2 regions of the Brevibacillus sp. NSP2.1 genome follow, and region 1 is predicted to be linked to the other one. Evidence: riboswitches for the same ligand, from Rfam matches in the RefSeq annotation. Region 1 holds a riboswitch; the other holds the start of a gene.

Region 1 (6,231 bases):
TTGCCTGATGACGTATCGTAACAGCTCCGGCGCGGCTTCAATGCGAAACAGCACAGCGTTGGCGTGCGGCTCTCGGGACAAAATCGTGCCCGTTCCGTCGATATGCCCGGAGACGATATGCCCGCCAAAGCGGTCGCCCAGCCGCATCGCCCGCTCCAGATTGACCCGCTGGCCTGTGCGCAGGTGACGGAGGGTTGTCTTTTTCATCGTCTCCGGCATGACATCTACGCTAAAATGCCGAGCCGAAAAAGACGTGACCGTCAGGCAAATCCCGTTGACGGCGATACTGTCGCCGAGCTTGACGCCTTCCAGCACCCGCTGCGCCCGAATGACCAGCCGACTCGCCTGCCCGTTGCCTGTGCTGGATTCCAACGTTCCGACTTCCTCCACCAGTCCGGTAAACATCGGCCTTTTCCTCCTCTTTGTGCTTGCTGAACAAAAATTTGCTCCCGTCGTCTGGCGACTGCTGCTCTCTGGCGCGAATGCGCAGAAAACGGAAAACCTGCTTCCAGCTACTTTTCCCATAGCGGATAACCGCTTATGCGCACGTCCTGCTCATCCAGCAGCTCGACAGTTGCATCCGCAAGCCGGACAGTCTGATCCATCGTGGCGAAGCCCGGTCCGCCAAATGGCGTGGGCGCGCCGCTTCCGCCGATCAGCTTCAACGACACGTAGCTGACGATCTTCTGGATCGCGCGCGCCTGTAAAAACGCCCCGTTCACTGCCTGCCCGCCTTCAACCAGCAGCGAAGTAATCCCGCACTCGCCCAGCGTATCCAGTACGTTTTCCACCGAAATTTGTCCGCTTGCCACAAACAGCCTGACGCCTTTTGCCGCCAATGCCGCACGCTTTTCTGGCGGAGCCGCCTCTGTCGTGAAAATCCAGGTCGGCGCATCCGCATTTTCGATCACGCGCGCTGCAAGTGGCGTGCGAAGCTCGCTGTCCAGGACGATCCGCACAGGCTGCCGTCCATACAACTGCTCCCCTTGTCTGGCCGTCAAAAGCGGATCGTCCGCCAAAACGGTTCCTACCCCGACCAAAATCGCATCGTGCTGTCTCCGCAGTTCGTGCACCTCCGCGCGCGCCCGTTCGCCCGTGATCCAGCGGCTGTGTCCTGTGACCGAAGCGATTTTGCCGTCCAGCGTGCTCGCCGTTTTCACCGTCACAAACGGGCGCTTCGTCGTGATGTAGTGGAAAAACACCTCGTTGAGCCTTTTCGCTTCCGCTTCGCCTACCCCGACGAGCACTTCCACTCCTGCGGCGCGCAGCTTCTCCACGCCTTTTCCAGCCACGAGCGGATTCGGGTCCAGCGTCGCAATCACAGCCCGGCGAATCCCCGCCGCCACTACCGCATCGGCGCAAGGGGGCGTTTTTCCGAAGTGGCTGCACGGCTCCAGCGTCACGTACAAAGTAGCGCCAGCCGCCTTTTCCCCTGCCATGCGCAGCGCATGCACCTCCGCATGCGGCTCCCCGGCACGCAAATGCGCGCCCATGCCTGCAACTGCTCCGTTGCTCACCAGGACTGCACCGACCAGTGGATTGGGGCTGGTCTGGCCGTGGGCCGAGCGCGCCAGCTCCAGCGCCAATGCCATGAACCGCTTGTCCTGCTCCATGTAAAACCTCCTTTTTCCTGCCTGGATTCCAGCCAAAACAAAAAGCCCTCGAAACCTCAAGCGTTTCAGGGCATAGGGAAAGAAGCCTTCTCGCATTCGTTTTTTGCAAAAATAACGATGCCAAAAAGCGCAGTCAGCTCTTCTTCCATCCGGACTTTACCGTCGGCTCTGGAGTTGCACCAGATCAGTCGCAAACCGTCACGGTCCACGAGTCGCGGGCTCAGACGATGGTTCGCCATCGCCATTACCGCCGGTCAGGAATTTCACCTTGCCCTGAAGATTTTCGCTATGAAGTTGCGGAATAAAAAACGCCCGTGAGAACATGCTCAGGGCGTAGGGAAAGAAACCTCGCAAATGCCTGTTTTTGAAAAAACAGCTCTGAGGTTATGCCAATACCTTCTCCCATCCGGACTTTACCGTCGGCCTTGGATTTGCACCAAGTCAGTCGCTATCCAACTGCGATAGCGAGTCGCGGGCTCAGACGTGCGTTCGTCATTACCGCCGGTCGGGAATTTCACCCTACCCTGAAGGCTGGTATTCAGTTAGGCAAAGTATAGCACATTTTTCACGTTCGCTGTCATTTTTTTAGGCAGAAGTGTTTTTCTCCTGCCTGCAAGCTTTGTTACAACATAGTCAGCAGCTCGCGCAAATCCGCAATGTACGCTTGCGGTGCCACGTCATGGCGCTCCATGTCTTGCGCATGTCCCTGGTAGGCGATAAACGCCACCTCCCCGTCCTGCGCGGCTTTTCCGTCAATCCAGGAATCCCCGACCATCGTCCAGGCCGAAGCAGGCATATCGGGATACTGCCTGCGAATGTAATGAATCCCGGACGGGTGCGGCTTCAAGGTCGTCATCTGCTCGCGCGCCACAATCTTCTCGAAGCAGCCCGCAATACCGGTTTGGTGCAGCGCTTCCTCTGCGGCAGCGTAGGCGTTGTTGGTCAAAATGAACAAATGATGCCGCTCCATGAGCTGCGCGAGTACTTCCTGGGCATGGTTCTCGAGAACAGCCTCGTGCATTCCCGCCTTTTCGATTGCCGTGACGGCTCCCCACATCTCCTGTTCGAGCTGGCTGGTCAGCCTGCCCGACTTTCGGCCAAGCTCGATCAGTTGCGAGGCGGTATGGCTGTGCCAGTCGAAGGTCGGCTCTATCAGACCATGCTCCGTCCACAACTGAAAAATTGCCCGCTTCATTTCCGCAAAATTGATCTTCGAGTGCAGCAGCGTATTGTCCATGTCAAAAATGATGCCTGTTGCAAAGCGTCTGTTCATTTCCTTTCCAGCCCCCTCGTCTTCGGTCCGTTCCCGTCTCTTGCGCTCGCAAGCCGCTTTTTTCAGTATAGCAAACAAGCTGCTCCCCCGATTGCCGAATGCTGGAAACAGGACTTTTTCCATATGGAGAACCAAAAATGACATAGAATATTTTCTACGTATGATGAAGAGGAGCTGATGATACGTGATGAAAAAGAAAGCGTGGGCGCACGTCGCTCTGTCGCTCTTCGCAGCAGTGGCGATCAGTGCGTGCAGCCAGCCAGCTTCAGTGGATCAACCGGCACAGCAAGCGGAACAGCAAACACCGCAACAGTCAGCGCAGCAACCAGCACAGCAGACTGCGCAACAGCCGACCCAGCAAACTTCCGGCGACACTGCTGCCCAGCCTGCCTCTGAACAGAAGCGGCCGGAATATCTCCCAGCCGATTTCCCGCTCCCGGAGGTCGCCGAAATTAGCACCTCGCATTCCGAAATCAAAGACGGCAAAAAGTTTGTCCTGCTCATTTTCAGCACAAAGGAAAGCATGCCAGCCGTAACCAAGCTGTACAAAGACTACTTCAAGACGCAAAACCTCTCTGACTCCGGGCAAACCATCGACGACTAAAACATCATTATTCAGGGAGGCAACATCGAGAAAAAACAGTCCTGGTCGATGATCGGCGGCCCGCTCAGCGGCCAGGAAGGCGTCATCGAGCTGACTGTCACCTGGGCGGAGCAGTAAGCAAGGGCAGCCATCTCCATGAAAAAAGCGACAGCTCGCACGCTGCCGCTTTTTTTCGTTTCCGCCGCGCCTTCTACGGGCTGTCGTCCATACCTTCCATGGGCGCACGCGGCACATCCGGCTTGCCTTCCGGATTGTTGTACAAATACTGCGGCACGTCGCCGATGATGAGGGAGTGCGTGATCGGGATTTTCGTCGTAACCGTCTGCTCCTCGGTCGCAAACGGAATGACGATGCGCAAGTCGACCTCTACGAAAATGTAGACCGTGGCGAGCACCATGTTGATGCCCGCCTCCTTCAGCTCTGTCTCCAGCTTCGTTTTCACAGAGCCGATCGGCACGAAGGTCACGGGCAAGTTCGGCCCCATTTGCGCCAGAAACGTATTCCCTGTCGCCAGGCCAAGCGGAATCGTGCGGTCCACTTTTTCCGTCTCGAACTCCTGGAGCTTGTTCTGGACGCGCGAGGTGGTTTCGCCGACAATTCTTGCGTACTCCTTGAAGTTGAACTGATACGCCTGAATTTGCCCCTCGTTGTTCTTTTCGATCTTCACGATCTGGTTGAAGTCGACGCCTTGCTGGGAAATCCGCTTGGTGACCGCATCCGTAATCGCTTCCTTCGCCAATTGCTCTGCTTTTTGAGTAGCCAGGATCAACAGTGTCGGCTCCAGCCGATGCTGCAAAAAAACGAGCGTCTGAATCGACAGCACAAAAAAAATCACCAGCGCGATCAAAAACGCTTTCGTTCGGGAAAGCGGGTTTCTCCAACGCCGACGGGGTCGAAATATAGCCACTCCCGTCACCTCCCAATTGGTACATCCTATGGTAAGTGACGGGAAAAAAGACTACCCGCGACGAGCGCCACCCGCTTGCTGTGCCTTGCGCACATAGCATCCCAGACCGAGCAGTGCCAGAGCCAAAAGCGCCTGCGCGACGGCGACCATCGCTGCCAATCCTAAGACAGCGGAAATCGCGGGCGCCGCCAAAAATCCGACAAAAAACCCGCTGCGGCTAAACAAGCCCTGTACCCCCAGCACCTTGCCGCGCACCTCGTTTTTGGCCTGCTGCAACAGCGTGCTCTCCAAGACTTGAGCCGCTCCGCCAAAAAGCCCCGCGCCCGCGAGCAAAAGCAGCGCCCAAACCGCACCGTCGGCGGCAAACGCAAGCACGATGAACACAGCCAGGAGCCAATGCGCCCCCAGCATCCCAGGCCAAGGCGCAACGGGAATGCGCGCCACCAGATAAGCGCCGAGCAGGCCGCCGACACTCATGACTGACCATATCATCCCGTGCAAGGTCGCGTCCCCGTGGCTAATCTGATCTGCCAAAAACGGCAAACCGTAGTTATGCGAAGCCGTGCTGATCGACAGCGGCGCAGCCAGCAGGCTGATGGCAAGCAATACGGGCGCTCTTTGCAAGTACCTGACGGCTGCCCGCATGCCACGCTCCTTTTGCTTCCCCCCGCTGTCTCCGGCAGAGCGCTCGCCAGCCGCCCCGCTTTTCGGCCATGCCCGGCTCTCCCAGCGCATCCGGGTCAAGAGCAAAGCCGAGAGGAAGAAGCTGGCTGCATCTGCGCCAATGACGAGCGCGTAGCCAACACGGTCAGTCAAAAAGCCCCCCAGCACAAAGCCCGCCATGCCTACGAGCGATTCCAGGCGCACCTTGAGCCCGTTCACCCACACCAGCCGCTCCATCCCGAACATCTGCGGCAGCGAAGCCTGAAAGCTGATCGTAAACAGCGTGTACAGCATGCCTTTGAGAAACGCTGCGGCAACCACGACATACGGATGCGGAGCAGCGATGATTGCGAGAAGCGCAAGTCCTGCTCCGATATCGCTTGCGATCATGGCATGCCTGCGGTCCATCCGGTCAGCCAGCATGCCCGCAAACGGGCTGAACAGCATGCCGCCTACCTGACGGGCGACAAAAAAGGCCGTCAGCCAAAAGGCGCTATGCTCAAATGTGAAAATCAACGCGCTGCACGCGATCAAATCCATTCGCGAGCCAAGCGAAGACAGCGCATTGACGTACAAGTAATGTTTTACGTTCATGTGTGCCAAACCTCCTGTCAGTCGCAGGCGGTTCGGACAGACGCCCCCCGCTACAGGGTGCGTACACTGATTGTGGCAGTTGACATGCGCATGCCTCCTCATGTGTTGAGTTGGGTACAAACCATTGTTGAACTTGGACAATCACTTTTGACGGGGGCCGTCCCCTCACCGTCTTCGTGCGGCACCAACTGCCGTATCCCCATGATAGAGCGAGGCAAGCTGCCTTGTCACGCCAAATCGTTTGACTGGCCTTCGCAAAAAAACGCGCTTCCCCTACGTCAGACTGCAACCGTTTCTCATATGGTAAGGGGAAGATCTTTTTTCGCCTCAGGAGGTTTGTCATGAATTTGCAACGTTTGGAACAAGCATTTGGCTCCCTCGTTTTCCCCAGTCACGCTGAGCTGAGGCAGGCGCTCGTTTCCCTTTCGCTCTGCCCAGAAGATATCGCGTCCCACATTCCCCAGCCTGAACAGCTCCCCTACGGACGCAAAATTTTGTACCAGACGCCGCACGTCGAAGTCGTCCTGATCCATCTGCCCAGCATGCAGGAGTCTGTCCCGCACAACCATGGCGATTC
Region 2 (6,231 bases), 2.1 Mb from region 1:
CGAAGCGGGTCGTCGTCGATCTGATGTCCGGCCTCGTGCTGCCGATCAGCTTTTTTCCGGGCTGGGCGCAGACCGTCATGGGCTTTCTGCCGTTTCAGGCCGTCAACTACTATCCGAGTCTGATTTTCACCGGAGCGATTACCCCTGGACGGGCCTGGGAATTGATCGGCTTTCAGGCGATCTGGATGGTTGTCATTCTGGTCCCCATCCTGGTTTTGTGGCGTATGGCCCGAAATCGGCTGGTCGTGCAAGGAGGGTAGACGATGCAAAACGTGAAACATATTATCGGCATTTTTGCCGACTACCTGGGCCAGTATTTCAAAACGAGGCTTGCCTATCGGGCTGACTTTCTCGGGGAGCTTGTGTCCAATCTCGTTTCCGAGTTGATTAACCTCGTGTTCATTATCGTCGTGTTCACGCACGTTCCGATGATGAAAGACTGGACGCGGGACGAAATCATTTTCATTTACGGGTTCTTTTTGGTGCCGTATGCGCTGTTCTCGATGTTTTTCGGCTTTTGGGACTTCAACGAGCGCTACATTATCCGGGGCGAAATGGATCGCATCCTGACCAGGCCGATTCACAATCTGGCGCAGGTTTGTCTGGAATCGATTGCGCCGGACCGCATTTTCGGCATCATCACGGGCCTGATTATTATGGGCTATGCGGCGATCCAGCTCGACCTGTCGTTTTACTGGTACGACCCGCTGATCTTCATCGGGCTGGTCGTAAGCGGCGCTCTCATCTACGGCGGCGTGTACACAGCGATTGCGGCGGTCAGCTTTTTCTCTGATTCGCGGACGGGAATCGCCCCGATGATCTACAACATTCAGCAGTACGGCCGCTATCCGGTGGATGTGTACAACAAAGCGATCCGCTTCGTGCTGACCTATGTACTGCCGTTTGCCTTCGTCGGCGTCTACCCGGCTGCCTACTTTTTGCGCAAAGAAGTCTGGTACACCTACGCGGCGTTTACTCCGCTCGTGGCTGTCGTTTTCTTTGGCCTCGGCCTGTTTGTGTGGAACTGGGGAGTCAGCAAATATCGGGGAGCGGGTTCGTAGCAGTCGCGGCGTGATTCGATGCTGGAGGGGCCGAATGTATATTTTTATTTGCGGCTCGTTATGGTAACATTAGAGGTAACAAGCGAAAAAAAGACCGTCCGGCGGCAACCGGAGCGGTCTGTACAATGGAAGCTTCCCTCAAGGGGTTCGGCTCAAAATTTCTGGAAGAATAGACCGCTGGAGTTGGGACTCAAGGGCGGTCTATTTCTTTTTGGTCAAGGTAACTACCAACCCGATCAAAGCGACCAGGAGCATATCCTATTAAATTCATCGGAAAACAATAAAAAATTGTCGATTTAGCCGTTTCCTCTATTGTCAAATCAAAAAAGCGCAGTATAATATGCAATAGACAACTACACAATTCCTTCGGGGCAGGGTGCAATTCCCGACCGGCGGTGAGCGTGCCACGAGCACGTTAAGCCCGCGAGCCTCCCCAGCTTGTCAGCAAGCGACGGAGTGCAGGATCTGGTGAGATTCCAGAGCCGACAGTACAGTCTGGATGGGAGAAGGATGACGACAGTACGTTTTCTGCACGTGCTTGTTTGCCTGTGCAAACGGGAAAAGCTGCAAAAGGGGCATGCAAAATCAGCACCTTTTGTTTCGCGAACCTGTTTCCTGCACATGCTTTGTCATACGCCTGTAATCTGCCCTGAGAATCTTTCTCAGGGTATTTTTGCGTTTCCGCAGGCAAAGCGTATGAGTAGCAACACGTGTAGCACGACCACTGTTGCCATTCCTCAAAGAAGGAGAACAAAGAGGAGATGGTACACATGAAAGAAACAGCCTTGCATTCTTCGCGCAGAGCAACCCAGCGGATCGTGACGATTCCGATGCTGGCCGCCGTTGCCTTTATCCTGCAATTTTTGGAGGTTCCCGTTCCGCTGATGCCGAGCTTTCTGAAGCTTGATTTCAGCACGCTGCCAGCGTTGATCGGCGGGCTTATGTACGGTCCGGTGGCCGGAATCATCATCGAAGTTTTGAAAAATACATTGCACTTTCTGTTTAAAAATGCAGACGGACTGGTGATCGGCGAGATTGCCAATGTGATTGCCGGCGCCAGCTTCATTTTGCCGGCTATCCTGCTGCAACGCAGCGGCCAGGGCAAAAAAGGTTTTCTGACAGGGCTTGCGCTCGGAACATTGCTGATGACAGTCGTCATGGCTGTCGCCAACGCATACGTCCTGCTCCCGGCTTACGCTGTGCTCTACCATATGCCGATGGCAGAGCTGCTCGCGATGTTCAATGCGACGAGCGTCTGGTCCCTCGTCTTGGTCGGCATTGTGCCGTTCAACATTTTCAAAGGCGTCGTGCTCGCCTTGGTCGCCTATCCTGTTTACGCCAAGCTGGGCGCTCGCCTGGCCCTGCGTACCACAAATTGACATCGGCCTTTCGACTTGCTAAGATATGTTCTTAAACGAACCGTTTTTGTAAAAAGGCTATGAAAGGACCCGCAGCTATTTCCCTTGTTCCAGAGAGTCGGCCCTAGTCTGGAAGGCTGATACGAGGCATACCTGCACCCCATCCTGAAGCCGCCAGCGACGAGCTGGTCCGGTCGCCCCGCCGTTATCGGGTTGGAAAAGAGGACTGTGGCAAAAGCCATGGTCAATCAGGGTGGTACCGCGGAAGTCAATCCTCCGTCCCTTTTGGGATGGGGGATTTTTTGCATTTCATGCGAATAAAAAAGGAGCGTAGAAGGATGAAAGAGGACAAAGCGTTTGTAAAAGAAATTACACCGCAGTCGGAAGATTTTTCGCGCTGGTACATTGATGCGATCAAAAAGGCGGACTTGATGGACTACACCCCGGTGCGCGGCTGCATCGTCTTCAAGCCCGACGGCTTCGAGCTGTGGGAGCGGATTCAGGAGGCGATGGACAAACGGTTCAAGGAAACCGGACATCGCAATGCCTACTTCCCGATGCTGATTCCCGAGTCGTTTTTCCAAAAAGAAAAAGAGCACATCGAGGGCTTCAACCCAGAACTGCCATGGGTGACCGAAGCGGGCGGCGAACAGTTGGAGGAAAAGCTCGCCCTGCGCCCGACCTCGGAGACGATCATCGGCCACATGTACAGCCAGTGGATTCAGAGCTACCGCGACTTGCCGATCCTGATTAACCAGTGGGCCAACGTGTTCCGCTGGGAAAAGCGCACGATGCCGTTTTTGCGCACATCGGAATTTCTCTGGCAGGAAGGCCACACCGCCCATGCGACAGAAGAAGAGGCGCGCCAGGAAACGATGCAGATGCTCGAAATTTATCGCGAAGTAGTCGAGCAGGAGCTGGCGATTCCGGTATGGAAAGGGCAAAAGACGCCGAGCGAGCGCTTCGCGGGTGCGGTTGACACGTACTCGATCGAAGCGATGATGAAGGACGGAAAAGCCGTGCAGGCAGGTACCTCGCACTATTTGGGCGACAAGTTTGCGCGCGGCTTCGAGATCAAGTTTTTGGACCGCGACAATCAGTTCAAGTACGTGCATACGACCTCGTGGGGCAGCTCGACGCGGCTCATCGGCTCGATGATTATGGTGCACGGCGACGACCGCGGCCTGGCGCTGCCGCCACGGATGGCGCCTACGCAAGTCATCATGATTCCGGTAGGTCCGATGAAGCTGCGGGAAAAAGTGATGGAGGCGTTCGATCCGCTTTTCGACGAGATCAAAGCGGCAGGGGTTCGCGTGCGTGCCGACTTGCGCGAAGAGACGCCGGGCTGGAAGTTCAACGAATGGGAAATGCGCGGGGTGCCGCTGCGCCTGGAGCTTGGGCCGCGCGACGTGGAAAACGGTCAGGCGATCCTGGCCCGCCGCGATACGGGCGAAAAAGTGACCGTGCCGCTGGCGGGAATTGCCCAGACGATTGCGAAGCTGCTCGAAGACATCCAGCAAAACATGTTCCAAAAAGCGCTGGCCTTCCGGGAAGCTCATTCTCATCTCGACGTCGACACGATGGAGCAGTTGGCTGCGCACATCGCCAACTGCGAGAGCGAGAACCGCCCAAGCGGCTGGGTGCTGGCCGGCTGGTGCGGAGACGACGCTTGCGAAGCCAAGGTCAAGGAAGAAACCAAATTTACCTCCCGCAACATTCCGTTCGATCCGCCTGCCCAAAAAGCAGCCTGCATTTGCTGCGGCAAAGAGGCGAAGCATACGGTCTGGTTCGGGCGGGCGTACTAGGCGGTTCTGGTAACGCATACGCTTGAACCGAAAACAAGGGAGTGCCCCTCGCGTGAAAAAGAGGGCACTCCCTTTTTGCCTGTGCGAAAAACTTAGCGGCCGAGCACCCAGTCGGCAAAAACCTGTGCGTCGGAAAAGCGGTAGTCCGGCTCCGGATCGAAGCTTCCGGCCTTTTGCGTGACGGGCAGCCAATCGACCCCGACCGTCGTAAGCCCTGCCGCACGCCCGGCCACGATGTCGGCATCGCTGTCGCCTACAAAAATCGTCTCCCCGGCCGTTGCGCCAAGCTCTTTCAGCGCAGTAAAAATGCCTTCCGGGTGCGGCTTTGGCTGGCTCACGTCATCGCCTGTAATCACGACGGAAAAATACGTTTCCAGTCCCCACTCGCGCAAGGAAATATCTGCGCTTCTCCGTCCTTTTCCCGTGACGATTCCCATCTGGACTCCAGCCGCGTGCAACTGCTCCAGCATGCGGGCGATTTCCCCGGGGTTTTGCACCCGGGCATGCTCGCTCGTGTAGATGGCAAAAAAATGATCCAGTGCCGCGGCATGCTCGTGTGCGGGCAGCCTGTTTTGCAAAATGCCTGTCTCCGTCGGCCCGAACAGCGCGACGATTTGCTCGTCTGTGTAATGCTCCTGCAAAAAGCGCTGAAAAGTCGAGCGAAAAGCCGTGAAGATGAGCGGGAGCGTATCGGCGACGGTTCCGTCAAAATCAAACAGAATGGTGCGCATCATCCACCCTCCTTTTGGGCTGAAAAACAAAGAAAAACCATCTTTCTTGATGGTTTTCCTGGTGTGGTTCTCTGCTTTTTACAGAGGCTTGTCCTGATCGTCTGCATCCTCAAACGGTTCTTCCGAATCGTCAGTCGGGTCAGCAGGCGTCAACGGGAACAGAACGTCGAAAAACTTGAATTTGCGGCGTCCCGGCTCGTTTTTAAAGCCTTTGTACTTCTGCAAAAGATCGCTGATGTCGTCGACCAGTTGGTTGCGTTCTTCCTGGCTCAAATAAAATTCAGTCAGGTTAAAAGCAAACGTGTTCTGGTATTCCTTGCGAACATCCTGATCGCTTGCCACGAAGCGGTTGAGTGTCCTCATGAGATCCTTTTCTGTCGTGCGAAACGGAGTGAACATGACGTCACTCAATTGCTGTGCGTTTTCCTCAATCATAAGCTGAAGCTTAACCTGAATCACCTTGGCGACTGGCTCGTAATATTTCTCAACGATGGAACCTTTGACGCGGGTATCCACCTGTTCGAGCAAACCAACACGCACGAGCTCCTTCACGTGGTAGTGAAGACGTGCAGCATTTTCGCCTAGTTCCGTAGCGATTTGTTTGGCCGTACGCGGCTCCAAATCCTCGAAGAGTTCTAAAATCTTAACCCGTTCTGCTATGGCAAGGGATTTAAGCGCTTCTGGATCGGTTACTTCAAAAAACTCTTTCATGCCAATTCTCACCATCCAACTGACTAGGCCATTTTTTTATTTTTCTTAATTAATTCTATCGTTTTCTAATTGAAAGCGCAACGTATATGCGGATGAAGTGCCTGTAAGCTTGTGGTAAAATGAGACAAGTGATTTTTACGGAGGGATGAGCATGATCGCAAGCGGACAAGCCGCGCCGTTATTTACATTGCAGGCCAATCAGGATCAGACGATTTCACTTTCCCAATTCCGCGGGAAAAATGTTGTGCTTTATTTTTATCCGAAGGACATGACGCCAGGCTGCACGACAGAGGCGTGTGATTTCCGGGACTACCATCCGCAGTTCGCTGAGCTGAATACAGTCGTACTCGGGATCAGCCCGGATTCAGTCAAATCGCACGACAAGTTTATTGCCAAGCACGAGCTGCCGTTTCCGCTGTTGGCAGACCCGGAGCACGAGGTGGCAGAAGCGTACGGAGTGTGGGTGCTGAAAAAAATGTACGGCCGCGAGTACATGGGGATCGAGCGGACGACCTTTGTGATCGACAAGGAAGGAAACATCGCAAAGGTCTGGCCAAAAGTAAAG

What was found. A riboswitch is a leader RNA that binds a small molecule or an ion and turns the genes downstream of it on or off. The one in region 1 is predicted to bind FMN.
Region 2: it holds a riboswitch for FMN, as region 1 does, so the genes downstream of both, M655_RS22570 (ECF transporter S component) here and ribD (bifunctional diaminohydroxyphosphoribosylaminopyrimidine deaminase/5-amino-6-(5-phosphoribosylamino)uracil reductase RibD) in region 1, are expected to answer to the same signal.

Annotation. Positions count from the first base shown of each region.
Region 1 covers NZ_CP048274.1:1,122,495-1,128,725, reverse strand. The annotation lists gene M655_RS05480 (riboflavin synthase) at 1-405, opposite strand, end outside; gene ribD (bifunctional diaminohydroxyphosphoribosylaminopyrimidine deaminase/5-amino-6-(5-phosphoribosylamino)uracil reductase RibD) at 513-1,613, opposite strand; FMN riboswitch at 1,747-1,898, opposite strand; FMN riboswitch at 2,004-2,149, opposite strand; gene M655_RS05470 (HAD family hydrolase) at 2,236-2,886, opposite strand; gene M655_RS05465 (hypothetical protein) at 3,074-3,490, shown strand; gene M655_RS05460 (hypothetical protein) at 3,502-3,648, opposite strand; gene yunB (sporulation protein YunB) at 3,681-4,406, opposite strand; gene M655_RS05450 (MFS transporter) at 4,449-5,654, opposite strand; gene M655_RS05445 (cysteine dioxygenase) at 5,996-6,231, shown strand, end outside.
Region 2 covers NZ_CP048274.1:4,641,266-4,647,496, reverse strand. The annotation lists gene M655_RS22580 (ABC transporter permease) at 1-260, shown strand, start outside; gene M655_RS22575 (ABC transporter permease) at 264-1,061, shown strand; FMN riboswitch at 1,420-1,576, shown strand; gene M655_RS22570 (ECF transporter S component) at 1,832-2,440, shown strand; gene proS (proline--tRNA ligase) at 2,758-4,224, shown strand; gene M655_RS22560 (HAD family hydrolase) at 4,317-4,955, opposite strand; gene M655_RS22555 (winged helix-turn-helix domain-containing protein) at 5,034-5,666, opposite strand; gene bcp (thioredoxin-dependent thiol peroxidase) at 5,818-6,231, shown strand, end outside.